3 regions of the Nocardioides dokdonensis FR1436 genome follow, and region 1 is predicted to be linked to each of the others. Evidence: predicted binding sites of a transcription regulator. Region 1 holds the regulator's gene; each other region holds the start of a gene.
What was found. Region 1 encodes LexA, which represses DNA repair genes until DNA is damaged. Its sites were predicted from a motif close to TCGAACANNTGTTCGA; they were not measured.

Region 1 (7,321 bases):
GCAGCGCGTCCTCGACCGCCTGGCCCAGGCAGGCCAGCTGGTCCTCGGTGACCGGGCGACCCTTGCAGGCCTTGCGGACACCGGCCACGGCCTTCTCGCGCACGAAGGGCTCGGCGGCCCCCGAACGCTTCACGACCGTGAGCTGCATCTGCTCCACCGTGGTGAACCGCTTCGAGCAGTCCGAGCAGGTACGCCGACGCTTGATCGAGCCGCCGTCGTCGGAGACCCGGGAGTCGAGGACCCGGGTGTCGGTGCCACGGCAGTAGGGGCAGTGCATCAGGGTTCCTCCTCTCTCGGGCGCGCCGGACGGGCCCCTGCTGGGGTCCGTACCTGTGGATATCGAAGCTGTTCCTGTGGAGAACAACCGTCCACCTGTGCACCTTCCACATCGGTTCTGTGAACTAGATGTGGATAACTACACCGGTGTAACTACTAGATGTAGTGGAACCGTACGCCTGCGGACCCGAGGTGCGCAACCCGGTCCGCAGAATTGGTGTGATCTGGATCTCGCTCCCCGCATCGGTGCAGGTCAGCGCCACGCAGGCAGCCCCAGTTCCTCGCCCCGGTCCCCGCGACCAGGGGGCATCGGCCACAATGGGCACGTGGACGGGGAGGTCGTGGACAGGGTGGTCGTGGAGCCGAGCGGGCACTCTCCAGCACCCCCCGCTCCGGGCAAGCGGGCCGGGGCTCGGCGGGCCGCGAAGCCGAAGCGCTCCATGGACCCCCGGATGCTCGGGCTCGCCCTCGGGGTCACCGTGGCGGTGGTGGCCTGGGGCTACCTCGTGTACGCCGCGATCGACTTCGGCGCCGAGGCCCGCAGTGGCGAGTCGGCCGCATGGTTCTTCCTGGCGCTGGCCTCGCTGGGCGCCGTGGCCTGCCTCTTCGTGGGACTGATGCTGGTCGTGCGGCTGCTGCGCGCACTGGGCATCACCCAGGCGCCTGCGCCACGCTCCCCCGACGCCACAGACTCCCCCGAACCGGCCACCGCGCAGCCCGCTGGACGCCGCGCGGCCCGCTGAGGCCGCACCGTGCCGCACTCATCGGGGCCGAGCTCCACCGGAGACAGCGCGAGGGGCGGGCCCACCTGGGCCCGCCCCTCGCTTCCCCTGGTTTCGCCGGCCGGGGTCGAGGCGACCGGCGAAAATCGTGGGCGGCCGCAGCCGCCAGTGCCCCGCAGGGCCGTCGAGCAGCCTCAGCTGGTCGGGACCCGCAGCCGCTGACCGGTGACCACCAGGCCACCGTCGAGGGCGTTGAGCGTCTGGATGTGCTGGATCATCTCGCGCACGTCGTCACCCTGGGCCCGCTCCGTGGCGATGGCCCACAGGGTGTCGCCGGTGCCGACGGTGATCACCTCGGTCGGCGGGGGCGTGCCCTTCTCGCTGGTGGCCATCGAGCCGCCGGCCAGGAGGACGCCGGCCAGGACCACCAGCACCAGCGCGAGGCCCAGGACGACCAGGCGACCGCGACGGGTCAACCGGACCGGGCCGGGCGTCGTACGCGTCTGGACGGGGTGCTGGGTCTGCATGGGGAACTGGGCGATGGTGCTCATGGTGACCTCCTGGGGAAGGGGGTGGTCGTTGTCGTGATCGGTCGAGGTGATGTCTACAGACGGCCACCGACAGTCCCGGTCGAGAAGCTCCTCGACCAGGTGTTCGATCGAACACATGAGCGAGACTAGATCAGGTGTTCGAGGGAATGCAAGAGGGTGCGCGAACAATTGTTCGAGGCCTGTCGACGGGGGTTACCAGCCACACCCACCGGGCCGCGGTCCGACACGCCGTTCGAACAGATGTTTGAAGTTGCCCGCCCTGCGGCGCTACCGTGTCCTCACGACCATCCGAGCGGACACCCCGGCTCGGGCCTCGCGCACGAAAGGCACACGATGGCGACCAAGGACGGCGTCCCCCGCAAGCGGAAGGTCGCGGAGCTGCCCGACGGGCCCCCCGACGCGACCGGCCTCACCCCACGCCAGGTCAAGGTGCTCGGCTGCATCAAGGAGGCCATCGAGACCCGCGGCTACCCGCCGAGCATGCGCGAGATCGGCCAGGCCGTCGGCCTGACCAGTACCTCGAGCGTCTCCCACCAGCTGAAGGTGCTCGAGGAGAAGGGCTTCCTCAAGCGCGACGCGCACCGGCCCCGCGCGCTCGAGGTCTTCCTGCCCGAGCTGATGGCGCGTCGCCGCGCGATCTCCTCGGCCGACGACAGCTCGGTCGACGAGACCGACGTCGGCAACACCATGCCGGCCGCCACCTACGTCCCGGTCGTGGGTCGCATCGCCGCCGGTGGTCCGATCCTGGCCGAGGAGCGCGTCGAGGACGTCTTCCCGCTGCCCAAGCAGCTCGTGGGCGACGGCACCCTCTTCCTGCTCGAGGTCTCCGGCGACTCGATGATCGACGCCGCCATCTGCGACGGCGACTACGTGGTGATCCGCCAGGAGCAGACCGCAAGCAACGGCCAGATCGTGGCCGCCCTGATCGGCGACGAGGCCACCGTCAAGACCTTCCAGCGCAAGGACGGCAAGGTCTGGCTGCTGCCGCACAACGACGCCTACGAGCCCATCGACGGCACCCACGCCTCGATCCTCGGCGTCGTCACCGCGGTGCTGCGCAGCCTCTAGGGACAGCCTCTGGGGGCAGCCCCTGAGCCCCGCACCTGTCGCACCGTCGAACCGACGGTGAACACTCGGCGTCCGAACCCCCGTCCGCGTCACGCGGACGGGGGTTCGTCGTTGGATGAGGCGTGACCCCACCGCAGATCCCCTCCCCTGCCGCTCCCTCCCCCACCGGGCCCGTCCGCGACGCCGAGCGCGACCGCCTGGCCGCCCTGGGGCGGCGTACGGTCCTCGCCGTCGGGGCCGGCAGCGCCGCCGTGGCCGCCGGCAGCGGCGCACTCACCGCGCCCGCTGCCCGCGCGGCCAGCGCCCGGCACGACGTCTTCGCGCACGGCGTCGCCTCCGGCGACCCGCTGCCGCACGCGGTGCTGATCTGGACCCGGGTCACCCCCACCCGGGCCGCACAGCCCGGCTCCGGGAAGGGCCCGCGGCTGGGGGTGCGCTGGGAGGTCGCCACCGACCGCCGCTTCCGCCGTGTCGTGCGCCGCGGCCGCTTCGCGACCAGCGCCGCGCGCGACCACACCGTCAAGCTCGACGTCACCGGCCTCCAACCGGAGACGACCTACTACTACCGCTTCGTCGCCCGCGGGCAGCGCAGCCCGGTCGGCACCACCCGCACCGCCCCCGCCAAGCGCGCCACCCCCGCCAACCTGCGCCTGGGCGTGGTCTCCTGCGCCAACCTGCAGGCCGGCTGGTTCAGCGCCTACCGCCACCTCGCGGCGCGCCGCGACCTGCACGCGGTGCTGCACCTGGGCGACTACTTCTACGAGTACGGCCCCGGCGAGTACGGGATGGGTCGCGACAACGTCGACGTGCGCCCGCACGACCCGCCGCACGAGGTCGTCACGCTCAGCGACTACCGGCGCCGGCACGCGCAGTACAAGACCGACCCGGACCTGCAGGCGCTGCACGCGGCGCACGCCTGGATCGTGACCTGGGACGATCACGAGGTCACCAACGACCAGTGGAAGGCAGGCGCGGAGAACCACGACGACACCGAGGGCGACTACCGCCGACGGCGCGCCCGCGCCCACCGCGCGTACGACGAGTGGATGCCGGTGCGCATGGACGGCACCGCCTCGCTGGGCGACGGGGCGCGGCTCTACCGGCGCCTGCGCTTCGGCGACCTGGCCGAGATCAGCATGCTCGACCTGCGCACCTACCGCTCCGAGCAGGTCGCGACCCCGATCATCGACTCGGAGATCAACGACCCCTCGCGCTCGATCACCGGCAAGCGGCAGATGGAGTGGCTCAAGGACTCCCTGACCCGCGGCAACCACGCGCCGCAGTGGAAGATCATCGGCAACCCGGTGATGATCGCCCCGGTCACCTTCGCCGACCTGCCCAACGAGCTCGTCGACCCGGTCAACGACGTCACCGGGCTGCTGCCGCAGGACGGCTCGCCCTACAACGTCGACCAGTGGGACGGCTACACCGCCGATCGCCGCGAGGTCTTCGCCCACCTCGACGACCACCAGGTCAAGGACGTGGTGTTCGTGACCGGCGACATCCACTCCGGCTGGGCCAACGACCTGCCGCTGGACACCTCGGCCTACCCGGTGCTCGGCGACTCGGTCGCGGTGGAGTTCGTGTGCTCCTCGGTCACCTCCAACAACCTCAAGGACATCACCGGCCAACCCGCGCTGACCCCCGTCGTGGAGGCGGTCTTCATGGCCAACAACCGGCACGTGAAGTACCTCAACTTCGACGACCACGGCTTCTCGGTGCTCGACATCACCGCCGAGCGCACCCAGATGGACTGGTTCATCATCGGCTCGCGCGACGACAAGCAGACGACCGCGACGCACGACGCGTCGTTCCGCACCCTCGCCGGCACCAGCACGGTGCAGCGCGTCGCGACCCCCGTGGGAGACAACTGATGTGCGAGTCCGACGTGCCCCGCCCCGCCGGCGCCGACGCCCCGTTCGCCCGCGGGCTCGGTGAGATCCGCGCCGGTCGACGTACGGTGCTCACGGCGGCGGCCTCCGGCCTGGCCTTCTCGACCGTGGCCGGCCTCCAGCCGGCGCTCGCCGCACGGGCCTCGACCCGCAAGCGGGCCTACGTGCTCGTCGTCGACGGCTGCCGGCCCGAAGAGATCGACAGCGGCCTGACGCCGAACCTCCTGGCGCTGCGCGAGGGCGGACTGCACCACCCGCGGGCCACCTCGATGCCGGTGATGGAGACCATCCCCAACCACACGATGATGATGACCGGGGTGCGCCCCGACCGCAGCGGCGTGCCGGCCAACGCCGTCTACGACCGCGAGCTGGGCGACGTCCGCACCCTCGACCAGCCCTCCGACCTGCGCTTCCCGACCATCCTCGAGCGGCTCGACAAGCGCGGGCTGAGCACCGGCACGGTGCTCAGCAAGGAGTACCTCTACGGGATCTTCGGCGAGCGGGCCACGCACCGCTGGGAGCCGGCGCCGATCGTGCCGATCTCGGGCCACGCGCCCGACGAGTTCACGATGCGCGCCACCCTCGACATGATCGAGGAGTTCGACCCGCACCTGGTCTTCGTCAACCTCGGCGACGTCGACCGGCTCGGGCACTCCGACCTGACCGGGCCCACCACCCTCGAGGCCGCCCGCCGGCTCGCGCTGCTCAACACCGACCGGCTCGTCGGGAACTTCGTGGCCGAGCTGAAGAGCTCGGGGCGCTGGGAGCACTCGATCGTCGTCGTGCTGGCCGACCACTCGATGGACTGGTCCTACCCCGACAGGATCGTCTCCCTCGACGGTCCGCTCTCCGACGACCCGTTCCTGGCCGGCCGGTTCGCGATCGCCGACAACGGCGGCGCCGACCTCGTCTACTGGACCGGACCGGCCGCCGACCGCGACAAGGCCGTACGCCGCATCCGCCGCATCGCCTCCGAGGTCCCCGGGGTGCTCAAGGCCTGGGACCGCCGCGCCGGCTGGTTGCGCCTGGGCCCGGAGTCCGGCGACGTGGTGGTCTTCTGCGAGGCCGGGTGGCGCTTCAGCGACCCGGACGTCTTCTCCAACCCGATCCCCGGCAACCACGGCCACCCCGCCACCCGCGCCATCCCGTTCTTCATCGGCGGCGGGCACCCCGCGGTCCCCGCGGGCCGGGTCTCCTCGCGGCACGCCCGCACCACCGACGTCGCGCCCACCGTCGGTGCGTTCTTCGGGCTGAAGCCGCCGCGCGGCGGGTACGACGGGCGGGCGCGGCTGTAGAGCGCCGGGCACGGCGCCGGGACGTCATACGTTGGGCGGTGACGGACGTCCCGCCCGTATGACGTCCGGCGGCCGGACCAGGGCCGGGGTCAGTCCTTGGCGGAGGAGGACAGCCGCGCCAGCGCCTTGCGGACCACGGCCGGGTCGGTGGTGGTCCACATCGGCGGCAGGCTGGCCTTGAGGAACGAGCCGTATCGAGCGGTGGCCAGCCGCGGGTCGAGGACGGCCACGACGCCGCGGTCGGTTGTGGTGCGGATCAGCCGGCCCGCGCCCTGGGCCAGCAGCAGGGCCGCGTGGGTGGCCGCGACCTGCATGAACCCGTTGCCGCCGGCCTTGTCGGCCGCCTTCTGCCGCGCGCTCATCAGCGGGTCGTCGGGCCGCGGGAACGGGATCCGGTCGATCAGCACCAGCTGGCAGGTGTCACCGGGCACGTCGAGGCCCTGCCACAGCGACAGCGTCCCGAACAGCACGGTGTGCGGGTCCTTCACGAACTGCTTGGCCAGCTCGGGCAGCTGGGCGTCGCCCTGGGCCAGGATCGTCAGGTGCGGCAGCCGCTCGCGCACCGCCTCGGCGGCGGCCTCGGCTCCCCGCCGGGAGGAGAACAGCCCCAGCGCGCGGCCGTCGGCGGCGTCGACGAGCTCGACGATCTCGTCGAGCTGGGCCTTGACCAGCCCGTCGCGCCCGGGCTGCGGCAGGTGCCGCGCGACGTACAGGATCGACTGCTGGCCGTAGTCGAAGGGGCTGCCGACGTCGAGCCCGCGCCAGGGCAGCACCCCGTCGCCGGCGGCGATCTCGCGGCCCACCCCGACCCGCTCGCTCGGCTTGAGCCCGACGCTGGTCGCGACGGAGGCGAAGTCGCCACCGAGCATGAGGGTCGCCGACGTCAGCACGACGGTCTTCTCGCTGAGCAGCTTGTCGCGCATCGGGCCCCACACGGCCAGCGGCGCGACGTAGAGGCGCGCCGGCATCCGCTCGCGCGCCTCGCCCAGCCACAGCACGTCGGACTCCAGGTCGGCGGCCATCCGCTCGGCGGTGACGAAGACGTCCTGGACCATGCCCTTGGACTGCTGCTTGCCGGCGTCGCCCTCGCCGGCATCCTTCGGGCTGTCCTTGGGGTACGCCGACACGCACGCGCGGGCCGCGTCGCGCACCAGCTGGAGCGCGTCGCCCAGGTGCACCGGGAGCCGCTCGAACCGACCCGCGTCGCACTCGGCCATCGCGTCGCGCAGCGCGTCGGCGGCATCGGCCAGGTCGTCGGCCTCGGAGCCGTCGACGTGGCGCCCCGAGCGCTTCGCGGCCCGCTCGACGTCGAGTGCCGAGAGCTCGTCGGTGGCGGCCTGGGTGACCCGCGCGGTCAGCTCGTGGGCCTCGTCGATCACCACGGCGTCGTACTCGGGGATCATCGGCACGCCCTCGATCGCGTCGATCGCGAGCAGCGAGTGGTTGGTGATGATGAGGTGGGAGCGGTGCGCCTTCTCGCGCGCGACCTCCGCGAAGCACTCCTGGCCGAAGGGGCA
Region 2 (7,321 bases), 1.4 Mb from region 1:
TTGACGCGATCGACGACGCCCTGGACCGCGGTGATCTGCTCGTCAGTGAAGGTTGAGTCGCTCATGGCGGCGAACCTACGTCGCTGCAGCGCTGGGACAACCCACCCGCAGGGGGGCCTGCGAGGACCGGCGCTCAGCGGAAGCGCGCGTACCCGTCCCGGAAGGCCTCGAGAGAGGCCTGGCTGCTCCAGATCCGCCAGTCCGTCTCCTTCTGCAGGTGGAACCAGGTCAGGCCGCGCACCTCGGGCACGCTGTCGAGCCAGCTCCACAGGTCGCGGATCCACGCGGCCTTGTCGCCGCCGTCCTCGGCGCTGCCGATCTCGCCGATGAAGAAGGGGCGGGTGCTGAGCGCCCGCACCTGCGCCAGACCCGGGCCGAAGACCTCGGCGGCGCTCTGCCAGCGCGACCAGGGCTGCGAGGTGCCCCAGTTGTAGCCGTCGAGACCGACCCGGTCGACGACGTCGTCGCCGGGGTAGAGGGCGGCCAGCGGTGCGGATCCCTCGAACGGCACGTTGGCCGACCAGGACCACTGCACGTTGGTGGCGCGCTGGGCCCGGAACACCGACACGACCCGGCGCCAGGCCGCGACGTAGTCACCGGCGCGGTTGCCGTTGACGCCCTGGGCCCAGGGGTACCAGGTGCCGTTCATCTCGTGGGCGAACCGGATGACCAGCGGACCGCCGTACGACCGCACCTGCCGGGCCCAGCGCTTGAGGTAGGCGTCGTGCGCGCCGGCGGCGATCCGGTCCAGGGAGTAGTCCGGCTGCTCCGTCCCGGCAGCGGGGTCCCAGGGCTCCCAGGTCAGCTCGGGCACGGCGCCCGCGGCCGCGATGCGGCTGGCGTCCGCCGCTGGGAAGTCCCGCACCGTCGCCCAGGCCGCGTAGAAGGTGATCTGCTCGGGTCGACGGCCCAGGGCGCCGGCGAGGTCCTCGTACTCGCCCAGGTCGCTCGGGGCCCCGGGCACGGCCACGCCGAGCAGTCGTTCGCCGACGCTGGGCGGGGGGCTCGGCGCGGACGGTGCTTTGCCCGGGCGGGCCGCCTCTGCGGCGGGGGTCAGCAGCAGGACGCCCAGCGCAGCCACCGCCACGGCCACGACCACCCCGGTGGCCCGGCTCGCGCGGGGGCGCAGGCCGGTGGACGGGGCTCGGGTGGAGCGGCACGTCTCGGTCATCGTGGTTCCTCGAGGATGGCTCGGCACCGACGCCGCGGCCGGTCCCCGGCGAGGGGCCGGAGGTGCCACTCTCCGCGCCTCGCGGGGATCGTGCAGCGATCCAGCCGGATCGAGGGGAATCTTTGCCGGCAGCCCCTCGCCGCCCGATCGTCACGGGTCCGGGAGGAGCGCCCCTCGCACGACCGGCTCGAAGGCGTCGGTGATGGCGGCGTAGCCGGCCTCGTTGGGGTGGAAGAAGTCCGCGGCCAGCCGCCCGCGCCAGGAGTCGGGCCCGTCGGTGCGCAGGTCCACCAGGCGCAGGTGGCCGGTGCGGGCGGCCTCGTCGAGCACCGCGTTGGCCGACCGCGCGGCGCGGCGGGGCTGGGGGAGCGTGGTCACGATGCTGCCGCGAGGCAGGCGCCGCACCAGGTCGGCCATGGCGTGCGGCAGGTGGTCACGGTGCCGGGCGCGCCCGAAGAGGTCGTTGGAGCCGACCATCACCGTGACCAGGTCGGCGACGGTGGAGTCGGCCGGGGGCAGGGCGGCCAGGGCCGGGAGCTGCTGCTCGATCACGTCGGGCACCCGGGCGCCGGTCGCGGAGAGGTTGACCACGCGCAGGTCCGCGCCCAACGGACCGAGGCGGCCCAGCAGCTGGTCGACCCAGCCGCGCTCCGGACCGGTCGCACCGATCGCCTGCGACATGGAGTCGCCCAGCACGACCCACCGGCGCCCCGCCTCGACGGCCGCCCGGTGGGTCCGCTCGTGCCAGGCGTCGGCGTACGGCTCGGACTGGCTGCGGACCCGCGCGATCCCGGGCAGCACCAGCCCGAGTGCACGCAGGGTGCGCCCGGGAGCCCGGCCGGTGCGGTTGGTGTAGGCGGAGGACGGGCTCATGTCACGATTCAAGCCCACCACCCCTGGGAGGCCGCCGTGCGCACGCTCCACCTCGTCACCCATCCCGAGGCCACGCACGTCGTCGACGGGCTGGTGGGGGGTTGGTACGACGCCGACCTCACCGAGCGCGGTCGGGTGCAGGCCGAGGCGGTGGCGGGAGAGCTCGCGACCCGGCTGCGGCCCGCGCTCGAGGCAGGGGAGCGGGTGGCGGTCGCCTCCTCCGACCTGCTGCGGTGCCGGCGCACCGCCGAGCTGGTGGCCGCGGGCCTCGGCCGGGCCAGTGGCCGGAGCATCCCGGTGGAGCTCGACGAAGGCCTGCGCGAGCAGTCGTACGGCGCCGCCGAGGGTCGTCCGGTCGGCACCTTCACGCAGCAGCCGCCGCGCGCCGGCATCGACCCGCTGCGCCACCGCGACGGGGTGCCCGGCTCGGAGACCCGCCTGGAGGTGGCCACCCGGGTGCACGCCGTGGTCCACCGGCTGTGCGCCGGGCCCGCCGAGCACCTCGTGGTGGTCACGCACGGGGGAGCGGCGACGTACGTCGTGACGGCCTGGATCGGGATGCCGCTGGACTCGGTCGGCTCCGTGCGCTTCGTGGCGCCCCCGGGCAGCATCAGCACGCTGCGCGAGGACGCTACGACCGGCGACCGTCGGGTCGAGGTGCTCGGCGACCGGCGGCACCTCGAGGTGTGCTGAGCCTCGGCGCTGTCGGACCCCGTCTCCCGCACGTAGCCTCGTGACGCATGACGCCGGTGCCTCGTTCGTCGTCGGACCACCCCGCGACCGGGAAGTTCGACTACCCGATCTACCACGCCGAGACCCGCGCGCAGTGGCGCGCCTGGCTGGAGGCGCACCACGACAGGGCGCCGGGGGTCTGGCTGTGCTCGTGGCGGAACAGCACCGGCAGGGCGGCCTGTCCCTACCCCGAGGTGGTCGAGGAGGCGATCTGCTTCGGCTGGATCGACTCGACCGCCGGCCGCCTCGACGACGACAGGGGCCTGCAGCTCCTCACTCCGCGCCGCCCGAGGAGCACGTGGACCCGGCTCAACCGGCGACGGGCGGCCGAGATGGAGTCGGCAGGTCTGATGACCGGTGCCGGGCGTCGGGCCGTCGACGCGGCGAGGGCCAACGGCTGGTGGACGATCCTCGATCCGGTCGAGGACCTCGTCGAGCCCGGCGAGCTCGCGGCGGCGCTCGACGACGACCCGCCGGCCCGGTTGGCCTGGGACTCGTTCCCGCCCAGCGCCCGCAAGGCCATGCTGTGGTGGGTGGTCAGCGCGGTGAAGCAGGAGACGAGGGAGAGCCGGATCGCGACGATCGTGGTGAAGGCAGCCCGGGGCGAACGCGCCCAGGGCTGAGCGCGGCGCTGGGGTGGTCGACGAGGTCACCTGGCTCGCCGACGGGGGAGCGGCGTCCTAGGGTGCTGGTCATGGTCTCGCGTGTCGCCAACATCTGCGTCGACTCCCACGACCCCGTCGCGCAGGCACGCTGGTGGGAACAGGTCCTCGACGACTTCCACGTCGTGCCGGACGGCGCGTGGAACGACAACGAAGCGGAGCTGCGCGGTCCGGGAGGTCGTTGGCTGGAGTTCCTCCGGGTGCCGGAGGCCAAGGTGGTGAAGAACCGCATGCACCTGTGCCTGCGCCCGGTGGGCACGACCTGTGACGCCGAGGTCGAGCGGATCGTCGGCCTGGGCGCCAGCGTCGTGGACGACCGCCGCGGACTCGAGGACGGCGGCTGGGTGGTGCTGGGGGACCCGGAGGGCAACGAGTTCTGCGTGCTGTCCACCAGTGCCGAGGACGCCGGCATCAGCCAGGCGTGACCTGCTCCGGTTCGGCGGTCTCGACGCAGCGGCGTGCCTCAGCGAGCACCTCGTCGAGGTCGAGGCCGTACGTCGGACCGTCGGTGCCGGCGTACCCGGACAGGTGGGTGCTCGCACGGTCGAGCAGGCGCTGCGCGCCAGTCGGGTTGCCACGACGCGCGTGGGTGACTCCGACGCACAGCTGGGCCAGGCCCTGCCACAACGGCCGTTCGTGCTCGGGACAGTCCTTCCAGCGGGCCTCGAGCACCTCGTGAGCCGAGAACGGGCGACCCTCGTCGAGCAGCGCACGCGCAGTCGTCAGCGTCTCCAGCGGCGGCAACGGTTCCTCGGAGACCGGCTCGACGCCCACGGCGTCGTACGGCAGCGGCCGACCCAAGGCATCGCGTGGCCTGGCCTGCCGGGCGCGGCCGTCGTCGTCGCGGTCGCGATCGGTTCTCGTCATCCAGCGACCCTACGCGCGGTGCAGTGGTCGGCCTGGGGGACACGAGGAGGCCAACAGCGTGACATCCGTGTAGTTCCCTGACCCTCTGCTCCACGCGAGTTGACATAATGTCAGTTATCGGCGAACGGTGACGGTGGTCGGAAGTGGCGCCGTCAGTCGTCCTGGAGGAAGGCGTCGCCGACGAGTACGGGCACGACGCGGGAGGCATCGAGGTCGGCTGCCACGGTGACGTCGTCGGCGAACCCCTTGGATGCCAGCTCGCGCCCGCCGACACAGGCGCGCAGCGTCGCTGCGAGCTGACCGACCGTCGACGTCCACAGCGCGACGGCTGCCCGTGCCTCAGGGCTCATCTCGTCGTCGTGCCCGAGCTCGGTGAGGACGCTGAGCACTGCGCCGGCGCCCAGGTGGTCCTCCAGGGCAGGTCGCAGTGAGTCGTCCTGGTGCCATCTCTCCCCTGCGGCGACCACCGCGACCGAGCGACCTGCATCGAGCTCCCGAGCCAGACGTCGGCCCACTGCGCTCGCGTTGCGCAGGCAGCCGATCAGCACCTGGGTCCCGGTGCCCTGGAGCACAGCCGAGATGGTGGAACCGTTCGGCGAGGGCAGCACCAGTCGCGGCACCGGCTCGCAGGTCAGCAGCCCGGCGGGCGACAGGGACGGCGCCGACACCCCGCCGCCGCGTGCGGCCTCGAGGCGACCGACCGCGAGCGTGGCGTCCTGCTGCTCGGCGTACGCCGCGGCGCGGGCGTCCTTCCAGGCGAACGGCAGCACGTGCATCCCGCGTTCGACGGCGATCACCACCGACGTCGAGAAGCTCAGCACGTCGACGACGACGCTCACGTCGGCGGACGCGGTGGCAGCGCCCACGGGACCCCAGTCGAGACGGACGGCCTGGTCGCGCTGACCGAGGATGTCGTCCACGACCGCACCCTAACCGTGACTCCCCCGGGCCGATCGGCGGCTGCGGAATCTTCTCGAAAAAGTTTTCGACGAAGGCCCTCTGAGCAGCCTGGACTGTCGGTGCTGCCTGCTTGGATGAGGTCATGAGCACGACGACCCGGCACCCCCTCGCCGAGGCCGTCGCGCGTGTGCACTCGGCCCTCGACCAGGTGGCCGAGACACCCACCTGGTCGCTGAGCCAGTCGGGCACAGCCGACCTGCTGACCGACCTCGCGCGGGCGCAGTCGCGGTTCGCCGAGCTGCAGGCGCGCGTGCTCGCGCACGCCGACACGGTCGCTGTCCAGGAGCGCTCGGCGGCCCCGTCGGTCGCGATCTGGTTGGCCAACGCCACGACCGTGACCAAGCGTGACGCCGTGCGTCAGACCCGCTTCGCCGACGCCCTGAGCCGGTACGACCTGCTGCGGGGAGCCCTGGGTGCCGGCGACCTCAACCTCGAGCAGGCCCAGGTCGTGGCGCGGGCGCTCGACGAGCTGCCCGACGACCTCGACGCCGGGATCCTGGCTCAGGCCGAAGCGGCCCTGGTCGGCCTCGCCCGCGTCCACGACGCCAAGGCGCTGCGCGTGCTGGGCCGCCGCATCCTCGACGTCGTCGCCCCCGAGATCGGCGAGGCCTGGGAGGCGGAGAAGCTGGCCGAGGAGGAGCGCGAGGCCGAGCGCACCGCGTCCTTCCGGATGCGCGACCAGGGCGACGGCCGCACCCGCGGCAGCTTCACGATCCCGACCCTCGCGGCGGAAATGCTGCAGAAGGTGCTGATCGCCTACGCCTCCCCGCGCCGTGACGACCGGGCCGGGACCGGTGCCCGAGACACCGAGCCGGTGCGCAGGCCCTCCCGGTCGCGGTGGGGCCGGGCGTTCGTCGAGCTCGTCGAGCGTCTCGACCCGCGCGACCTGCCCCGCAGCGGCGGCGTCAACGCCGCGGTGGTCGTCACCATGACCACCGCGACCCTCAGCGGCGCGCTCGCCGCCGCGACCCTTGACACCGGTTCCCGCATCTCCGCCGGCACGGCCCGTCGTCTGGCCTGCCAGGCAGGGGTGCTGCCGGCGGTGCTGGGCGGCGACAGCGAGATCCTCGACCTGGGCCGCACGCGACGGTTCTTCTCCGGTCCCCAGCGCATCGCCATGACCGTGCGTGACGGCGGCTGCACCGCGCTCGGGTGCGACGCACCCGCCGGCATGTGCGACGCCCACCACGAGGACATGTGGTCCCACGACGGCACGACAGATCTCGGCCGGGGTCGGTTGCTCTGCGGCCACCACCACCGTCGCGCCCACGACCCCGCCTACGAGACCAGGGTCGTCGAGCGCAACCAGGTCGTGTTCCACCGTCGGACCTAGACCGACCTCTACCGTCACCACATGCCCCTCGACCGTTCCTTCATCCGGGTCAAGACGATGCTGCTCGCCCCCGACATCGATGGCACGGCGCACGCCGTCAGCCTGAACCAGCCCACCATCGAGAATCCCCTGGGCTACCACCGCCTGGTCGGTGGCAGCGTCGAGCTCGGCGAGACGCACAGGCATGCCATCCGTCGCGAGGTGCGCGAGGAGCTAGGAGCCGACGTCCACGACCTGGAGCTGCTCGAGGTCGTGGAGAACATCTTCCTCATCGACGGCGTGGTCGGGCACGAGGTCGTCTTCGTGCACACCGGACGGCTCGATCCCCTGCCGGCCACGACCGGCGCCACACTGACGGAGAGCGACGGCAGCGTCGTCCCGGTGGTGTGGCGGTCACTGGACGACGAGACCGAACCACTGCCCCTCTATCCCGACGTCGCGGGCGGGTGGGGCGCCCGCCTACGCCGTCGCCTGCACTGACCGGCCCGTTCGGTGCCACGCCATCAGCTGGCGCACTGCCAGCGCGCCTGCCTGCCACGCCAGGTAGGACGGCGTGGCGACCGCCACGGCGACACCGACCTCGAGCAGCCACGGCGTGCCGCCCTCGACACCGGCGAAGATCCACGCCCACAGCGCGACCGCGGCAACCCAGGGGGCGATCCAGACGACCGCTTCGAGGCGCCGGATGAGTCCGTCGCGCGCGTACGCCGCCGCCAGGAACGC
Region 3 (7,321 bases), 1.3 Mb from region 1:
TGCTGGTCACGCTGGGTTGATCAGGCCGGGTTGATCAGGCCGGGCTGACGACGGCGTAGCGCTCGTCGTCGATCTCCTTGCCCCACAGCGTGGGGTCGGGCAGCGGGTGCACGGTGCCGGTGCGCCCGATCGAGGCGAGGGCGTCCACGACCTCGTGGGCGGTCAGGCCGCCCCGGGTGCCGTCGCCCTGCGACCAGTGACCCTCGACGAGCACCAGGCGACCGCCCGGCTGCAGCAGCGCCGACCAGCGGCGCAGCGCCTCGACCGGGTCGGGCATCGCCCACAGGACGTGGCGCGAGAGCACGACGTCGTACTCGCCCGCGCACAGCGGGGGGTCGTAGGCGTCGGCCTCGATGACGTTGACGTCGCGCTCGTGGGCGGTCTTGGCCAGGGCGCGGGCGACCATCTCGGGGGAGAAGTCGAGACCGTCGACGACGTGCCCGTGCTCGGCCAGCAGCAGCGCCAGGGTGCCGGTGCCGCAGCCGAGGTCCGCCACCCGGCTGCAGGGCGGGGGCAGCAGGTCGCCCATCAGTCGCGACCAGGCGGCCCGGACCGCGGGGTCGAGCAACCCGTGGTCGGCGGCCAGGTCGAAGGCCGGTGCTTCGGCGTCCCATAGTCGGACAGCTGCGGAGCTCGTCATGGCCCTCGACCTTAGGTCATGACGGCGCCGCTTGCGAGCCCCAGGCGCAGGACGGCCGGCCCGCTCCAGGAGGGAGGGGGCCGGCCGGTCGTGCGGTGCCGAGGGGACTCAGGCGCCCCAGGCCTCCTGCCAGCCCGAGATCTCCGAGGCCGGGCGCGCGCCCGGGCCGGTGTAGATCGCGGACGGGCGGATCAGGCGGCCGGTGCGCTTCTGCTCGAGGATGTGCGCCGACCAGCCACCGGTGCGCGCACAGGTGAACATGGAGGTGAACATGTGCGGCGGCACCTCGGCGAAGTCGAGGACGATCGCGGCCCAGAACTCCACGTTGGTCTCGAGGACGCGGTCGGGGCGACGCTCGCGCAGCTCCTTGAGGGCGGCCTTCTCCAGGGCCTCGGCGACCGCGTAGCGCGGGGCGTTGAGCTCCTTGGCGGTGCGACGCAGCACCCGGGCGCGGGGGTCCTCGGCGCGGTAGACGCGGTGACCGAAGCCCATCAGCCGGTCGCCACGGTCGAGCAGGCCCTTGACGTAGGTCTCGGCGTCGCCGGACTCCTCGACGTCGGAGATCATCCCGAGCACGCGGCTCGGGGCGCCGCCGTGGAGCGGGCCGGACATCGCGCCGATGGCGCCGGAGAAGGCGGCGGCCACGTCGGCACCGGTGGAGGTGATGACGCGCGCGGTGAAGGTGGAGGCGTTCATGCCGTGCTCGGCAGCGCTGCTCCAGTAGGCGTCGATGGCCTTGACGTGCTTGGGGTCGGCCTCGCCCTTCCAGCGGATCAGGAACTTCTCGGCCAGGGTCGCGCCCTCGTCGACGGTCTTCTGGGGGACGATGGCCTGGTTGAGGCCACGCGCCGACTGGGCGGCGTACGAGAGCACCATGACGGCGAGGCGGCCGATGTCCTCGCGCGCCTGCTCGTCGGAGATGTCGTAGGTCTGGCCGAAGCCGAAGGCCGGCGCGAGCATCGCGACCGCGGCCTGCACGTCCACGCGCACGTCACCGGTGTGCACCGGCAGGTTGAAGGGCTCGGCGGGCTCCAGGCCCGGGGTGTAGGCGCCGTCGATCAGCAGGCCCCAGACGTTCTCGAACGGGACCCGGCCGACGATGTCCTCGATGTCGACACCGCGGTAGCGGAGCGCGGATCCCTCCTTGTCGGGCTCGGCGATCTCCGTCTCGAAGGCGACGACGCCTTCCAGTCCGTGGTGTACCTCGGTCATCGCATGACTCCTGTGTCGTGTGCGGCAGCGTCCAAACCGTCGCATTGTGTCAGTCCTGCTCGCGGGACGGCAGCCCGCGTTCCAGAACCCCGTGGGGTGGGGCTCCCCGGTGGCTACCGTGAGGGCATGTCGATCCCCACCGAAGACGCGCTGCGCAGGCTGCGCCACGAGTACGCCGCCGCGGGGCTCAGCGAGGCGGACCTGGCCCCGGACGCGATGCAGATGTTCGGACGCTGGTTCGAGGAGGCGCGCGCGGCGGGCCTGCACGAGCCGAACGCGATGGTGGTGGCGACGGCGTCCGCGGCCGGGGTGCCGTCGGTGCGCACGGTGCTGCTCAAGGGGCTCTCCTCGGGAGGGGCCGACGGGTTCGTGTTCTTCACCAACCACGGGTCGCGCAAGGGTCGCGAGCTCGCCGAGAACCCGCGCTGCTCGCTGCTGTTCCCCTGGCACCCCCTCGAGCGGCAGGTGCGGGTCGAGGGGGTCGTCGAGGTGCTCTCCCGCGACGCGGTGGCCGGCTACTTCGCGCAGCGGCCCCGGGGCTCCCAGCTCGGCGCCTGGGCCTCGGCGCAGTCCTGTGTCGTGGCCGGGCGCGAGGAGCTCGCGGCGTCGTACGCCGCCGCCGAGGAGCGCTTCGCCGGAGGTGACGTGCCGGTGCCCCAGGAGTGGGGCGGGTACGTCGTGCGGCCCGAGGTCGTGGAGTTCTGGCAGGGCCGCCCCAGCCGGATGCACGACCGGCTGGTCTACCGCCGCTCGGGCGCCGGCTGGGACGTCGAGCGCCTGGCGCCCTGAGCCCGGGGGCGCCAGGGTGGGTGCATGGACATGCGACTCGAGCTGGTACCGCTGCGCTCCACCGACATCGACCGGAGCCGGGCCTTCTACGTCGAGCAGGTCGGCTTCGGGCTCGACCACGACGTCGAGCCCGGCAACGGCATGCGGATCGTCCAGCTGACCCCGCCGGGATCGGCCTGCTCGGTGGTCCTCGGGGTCGGCGGCCCCGAGGCGGCCCCCGTCGCCGGGCTGCACCTGGTCGTCGACGACGTCCACGCCGCCTGCGCGGAGCTGCGCGAGCGCGGGGTCGACGTCACCGACGTCGAGGACATGGGCGGTGTCCGGTACGCCCGGTTCAGCGATCCCGACGGCAACTCCTGGGCGCTGCAGCAGCTCGGCTGACGATGGCCGGCGCCACGACCTGGGAGACGCACCCGGTCACCCCCGACCGGTTCGAGGACTTCGCCGACGTCCTCAACCCGAACCGGCGTGCGTCGCACTGCTGGTGCCTCTCGCACCGCCTCGGGGCGAAGCAGATCGAGGAGCTGGGTCAGGGCAGCCGCGAGCGGGCCGCGCGGGCGCTGTGCGAGCGCGAGCGGCCGCCGGGGGTGCTCACCTACCGCGACGGCACGCCCGCCGGCTGGTGCAGCATCGGTCCGCGCGCGGACAACCCCAGGCTGGTCTCGTCGCGGGTGAACCGTCCGCTCGACGACGTGGCGGTGTGGAGCATCATCTACGTCGTGGTGCGCGCCGGGCACCGGCGTCAGGGGGTGACGACGCCGCTGCTGGAGGGTGCCGTCGCGTGGGCCGCCGCCGAGGGCGCGCCGGCGGTGGAGGCCTACCCGGTCGACCCGGCGGGGGAGCGGATGGACCTGACGATGGCCTTCGTCGGCACCCGAGCCATGTTCGAGAAGGTGGGTTTCGAGGTGGTCGGGACCACCGACGCCGTCGCGAGCTCGATGCCGCGGCTCGTGGTGCGCCGCTACCTGCCCGCATCCCCCATCTGCGGGTAGCGCCTGTCCTGGAGGCGGCGGATGCTCGAGAGGTCGGTGACGGCGACGAGCGCTGTCGACCACCCCCCAGACCGGAGATCGACATGCACCAGGGTCATTCCATCCACGCCCTCGCCGGAGGGCTGCTCGCCACGGCACTGCTCACCGCCGGCGTCCCCGCTGTCGCCCACGCCGGGTCGCCGGCGACCCCCAGGATCTCGGCGGCGTACGGCGTCCCCGCTCCCAAGAACGAGCAGGGCGGCGTGCAGAGCCCCTACGTCAGCTGCTCGAAGAACCAGGTGGCGCCCCGCGTGAAGTGGGTCCTCACCAACCTCGAGACGGACGAGTCGAACACCTACCGCTGGCGCGGCGCCCTGCCCGGCGTCCACTTCCCCCGGGTCGATGTCGGCACCTACCGCTCCCGGACCACCGCCTGGTGCAACGGCAACAAGGCCATCCGGGTCCAGGAGGTCGACGTCGACCAGAAGACGTACAAGAAGACCGTCTCGCGACGCGAGTTCAAGAAGGTGCGGCGCGGGATGACCCGGTCGGAGGTGCGTGAGGTGGTCGGCTTCCGCGGCAAGGACTGCTCCGCCTACAACGGCCGGAGGACCTGCGTCTACGACATGATGGCGTTCTGGCGGTGGTCGTTCATCACCTTCAAGAACGGCAAGGTCGTCTCGAAGCTCTGGGACGTCGGCCACGACTGACGGGGTGCTCCGGAGCCAGCGTGCCCGCGCCCTCGGGGAACGCCTCCGTTGGCCGTTGTCGCACCGGCGGTAGGTCGACAAGATGGACGAATACCTCGAGCTGAGTACTCACCAGCCGCCAGGCCGCGGGGGCACGCTACGTGGCAGGAGCCGGGCGGTTGGGCGGTGCGTCAGCAACCAGTTGCAGGGTGGACATGGTTGCTGCGGCACCGCCCAGCGGCCTGACCGCGGCACGACCGCGGGCCGACGGCGGCAGGCGCGGCCGGTGCTGGCGACCAGCCCGACGGCTGTCCACAGACGGTGGGAGACCTCTTGACTCGAACTGGTGTGCGAGTAAAATCGGGGGCATGCTCGGGACACAGGCGCGGGAGGACATGAGCGAGGACCAGGTCCTCGACGCAGCCTCCCGCCACGCCGAGCTGCTGCAACGCTCCGAGGTCGGGCTCCTCGAGGTCGCCTACCAGTGGGCCGTCCTGCACTCCGTGGACCGCCTCGACCCGCACCAGACCCGGCTCCCGGGACGTGAGCAGGGCCGCCGCTACGGCGGCACCGGGGTCAGCGAGGTCTCCGAGTTCGCCGCCGCCGAGCTCGGCGCCCGCATCGGACGCACCACCCACGCCGCGATCGCCCTGATCGCCGACGCCCAGGACCTGCGCCACCGCCACCCGGTGCTCTGGGCCCGCGTCCAAGCAGGCGAGGTCCGCGCCTCCTACGCCCGCCACGTCGTGACCAAGACCCGCGAGCTGTCGCTCGCCGAAGCCGCCCACGTCGACGCCGAGGTCGCCGAATCAGCCGACGGACGCATCCCCTGGACCCGCTTCGAGGCCCTCGTCGCCGGCAAGGTCGCCACCGCCGCCCCCGCCCTGGCCCGCGAGAAGGAAGAACGCGCCAAGAAGGCCCGCTTCGCGAAAATCATCGGCCGAGGCGAGCACGGGATGGCCTCCTTCCGCATCCGCGCCGACATCGCCACCATCACCGCCCTCGACACCGCCATCACCACCCGCGCCGCCCAGCTCGCCCAGACCCTGCCCGACGAACCAGGCGCTCACGACGAGGACGACGAGACCCGCACCGACGAGCGCAGCATCACCATCGACGACCGCCGCGTCCTGGCCGCCCTCCAGCTCGCCACCGGCACCGGCCCCGACCAGACGCCGGACCTCGACGTGACCCTGGTGGTGCACCTCGACGGCCGCGGCGAGCACGAGCTCGACACCCACGGTCACCCCCTCGAACCCATCGCCCGACTCGAGGGCCACGGCCCCCTCACCACCACCTGGCTCCGCGAAACCCTCGGCCCCCGGGCCCGCTTCCGCATCCAGCCCGTCATCGACCTCGCCCACCAGGTCCCTGTCGATGCCTACGAGATCCCCGCCCGACATCGACAGGCCGTGCGTCTGATGACGCCGGCCGACACCTTCCCCTACGCCACCTGCACCAGCACCACGATGCAGATCGACCACACCGTGCCCTACCAACCAGACGGCACCGGTGGTCCCAGCGTGCTCGGGAACTACGGCCCCCTCACCACCACCCACCACCGCATCAAGACCCACGGCGACTGGCAGGTCCACCAACCCGTCCCCGGCATCTACCTCTGGCAAGACCCCCACGGCGCCCACTACCTCGTCGACCACACCGGCACCCGACGCCTACCCCAGACACCCCGACGCCCACAGCCGACCAGCACCCTCGAGATCTACGAACCCGACCTCCAGATCGACCTCGCCTACGCCGCCTAGGCTCCTCAGTCCGCGTCGGTCTCGTCCGGGAACAGCCGGCGCGAGCCGGAGCCCTCGTCGCCCAGGTCGTCGTCGGGGTTGTAGAGCCGGCACCGCTGCAGGGACAGGCAGCCGCACCCGATGCAGCCGGTGAGGTCGTCGCGCACCCGCTCCAGGTCGGCGATGCGCCGTTCGAGCGCCGGCCGCCACCGTGCGGACATCCGGGTCCACTGGGCGCGGGTGGGGGCTGCGTCCACCGGCACGCCCTCGAAGGCGGCGCCGATCTCCTCCAGGCTCAGCCCCACCCGCTGGGCCGCGCGGATCACCGCCACGCGGCGCAGCGCCGCGCGCTCGTAGCGCCGCCGGTCTCCGGGGGTGCGGGTGCTGGTGACCAGACCCAGCGACTCGTAGTAGCGCAAGGCGGAGGGCGCGACCCCCGAGCGCCGCGCCACCTCGCCGATGGTGAGCAGGTCCCGTCGATCCATGCTTGACCTCAAGTCCACTTGATGTAATCGAATCGTCGCATGATCACCACCGGCAGCTACGACGAGGCGCTCGAGCGCTTCCACCACACGGGTCCCGAGCGCGAGGGCTGGCTCTCCAACCACGGCCCGATGGTCGCCGAGGCGCTGGCCAGGCTCGGGCACGAGGACCGGGTGCACCGCTGGACCGACGGCTACATCAGGGGGCTCGAGGACGTCCCGCGAGGGATCGACCGCATCGACGCCGCGGCCTGGCGCGACCCGCTCGGCGACCCGGTGCGCAGCGGGGACTGGATCGACTTCTTCCGCGCCGAGGTCGAGCAGGAGGCTTGGGCCACGACCCTGGTCCGCTGGTGGCCCCGGCTCCTGCCCGGCATCGCGGCCGGGGCCACGCACGGCGTGATCCGGGTCGGCCACGCGGTCCGGGCGCTGCGCGCCGAGGAGACCGCGCCGCGCCGCCAGGAGCTCGCCCACGCCCTGGCCTACTGGGCCGCGCGCTGGCAGCCGGTGCCGCAGGTCGCGCCGGCCGGTCGGCTGAGCGCGGCGCGGGCGCTCACCCTGGTGCCGCCCGTGCCCCGGCAGGAGCACGGCATCCGCAACCGGATCGCCCAGCTGGACGAGACCGGCGGTTGGCGCCGGGCGGTCAGGTCGCTCGCGCCGCCCGATCGGTCCGCCGACGTCCCCGAGGCCCTCCGGTCCCTGGTCGACGCCGTCCTCGCGCAGTACGCCGCCCGCGCCCACGGCAACGCGACGATGCTCGTGCACGCGGCGACGGCACCCCAGGCCGTGCTCAACG

Region 2: a site for LexA is predicted at 5,279-5,294, ahead of I601_RS16240 (HNH endonuclease signature motif containing protein). Genes of this name have one in related genera too.
Region 3: a site for LexA is predicted at 4,640-4,655, ahead of I601_RS03430 (HNH endonuclease signature motif containing protein). Genes of this name have one in related genera too.

Annotation. Positions count from the first base shown of each region.
Region 1 covers NZ_CP015079.1:1,992,107-1,999,427, reverse strand. Annotated here, with positions in the region: gene nrdR (transcriptional regulator NrdR) at 1-277, opposite strand, end outside; gene I601_RS09420 (hypothetical protein) at 603-1,019, shown strand; gene I601_RS09415 (LysM peptidoglycan-binding domain-containing protein) at 1,193-1,549, opposite strand; gene lexA (transcriptional repressor LexA) at 1,883-2,617, shown strand; gene I601_RS09405 (alkaline phosphatase D family protein) at 2,740-4,491, shown strand; gene I601_RS09400 (alkaline phosphatase family protein) at 4,491-5,804, shown strand; gene I601_RS09395 (ATP-dependent DNA helicase) at 5,894-7,321, opposite strand, start outside.
Region 2 covers NZ_CP015079.1:3,430,657-3,437,977, forward strand. Annotated here, with positions in the region: gene I601_RS16200 (hypothetical protein) at 1-65, opposite strand, end outside; gene I601_RS16205 (glycoside hydrolase family 26 protein) at 134-1,171, opposite strand; gene I601_RS16210 (SGNH/GDSL hydrolase family protein) at 1,322-2,044, opposite strand; gene I601_RS16215 (histidine phosphatase family protein) at 2,081-2,737, shown strand; gene I601_RS16220 (YdeI/OmpD-associated family protein) at 2,785-3,399, shown strand; gene I601_RS16225 (VOC family protein) at 3,471-3,863, shown strand; gene I601_RS16230 (DUF309 domain-containing protein) at 3,850-4,305, opposite strand; gene I601_RS16235 (2-phosphosulfolactate phosphatase) at 4,458-5,225, opposite strand; gene I601_RS16240 (HNH endonuclease signature motif containing protein) at 5,348-6,598, shown strand; gene I601_RS16245 (NUDIX domain-containing protein) at 6,620-7,078, shown strand; gene I601_RS16250 (hypothetical protein) at 7,058-7,321, opposite strand, start outside.
Region 3 covers NZ_CP015079.1:709,519-716,839, reverse strand. Annotated here, with positions in the region: gene I601_RS03465 (nuclear transport factor 2 family protein) at 1-20, shown strand, start outside; gene I601_RS03460 (class I SAM-dependent methyltransferase) at 35-640, opposite strand; gene I601_RS03455 (citrate synthase 2) at 749-1,852, opposite strand; gene pdxH (pyridoxamine 5'-phosphate oxidase) at 1,979-2,641, shown strand; gene I601_RS03445 (VOC family protein) at 2,666-3,022, shown strand; gene I601_RS03440 (GNAT family N-acetyltransferase) at 3,025-3,633, shown strand; gene I601_RS03435 (hypothetical protein) at 3,717-4,322, shown strand; gene I601_RS03430 (HNH endonuclease signature motif containing protein) at 4,670-6,064, shown strand; gene soxR (redox-sensitive transcriptional activator SoxR) at 6,070-6,528, opposite strand; gene I601_RS03420 (questin oxidase family protein) at 6,568-7,321, shown strand, end outside.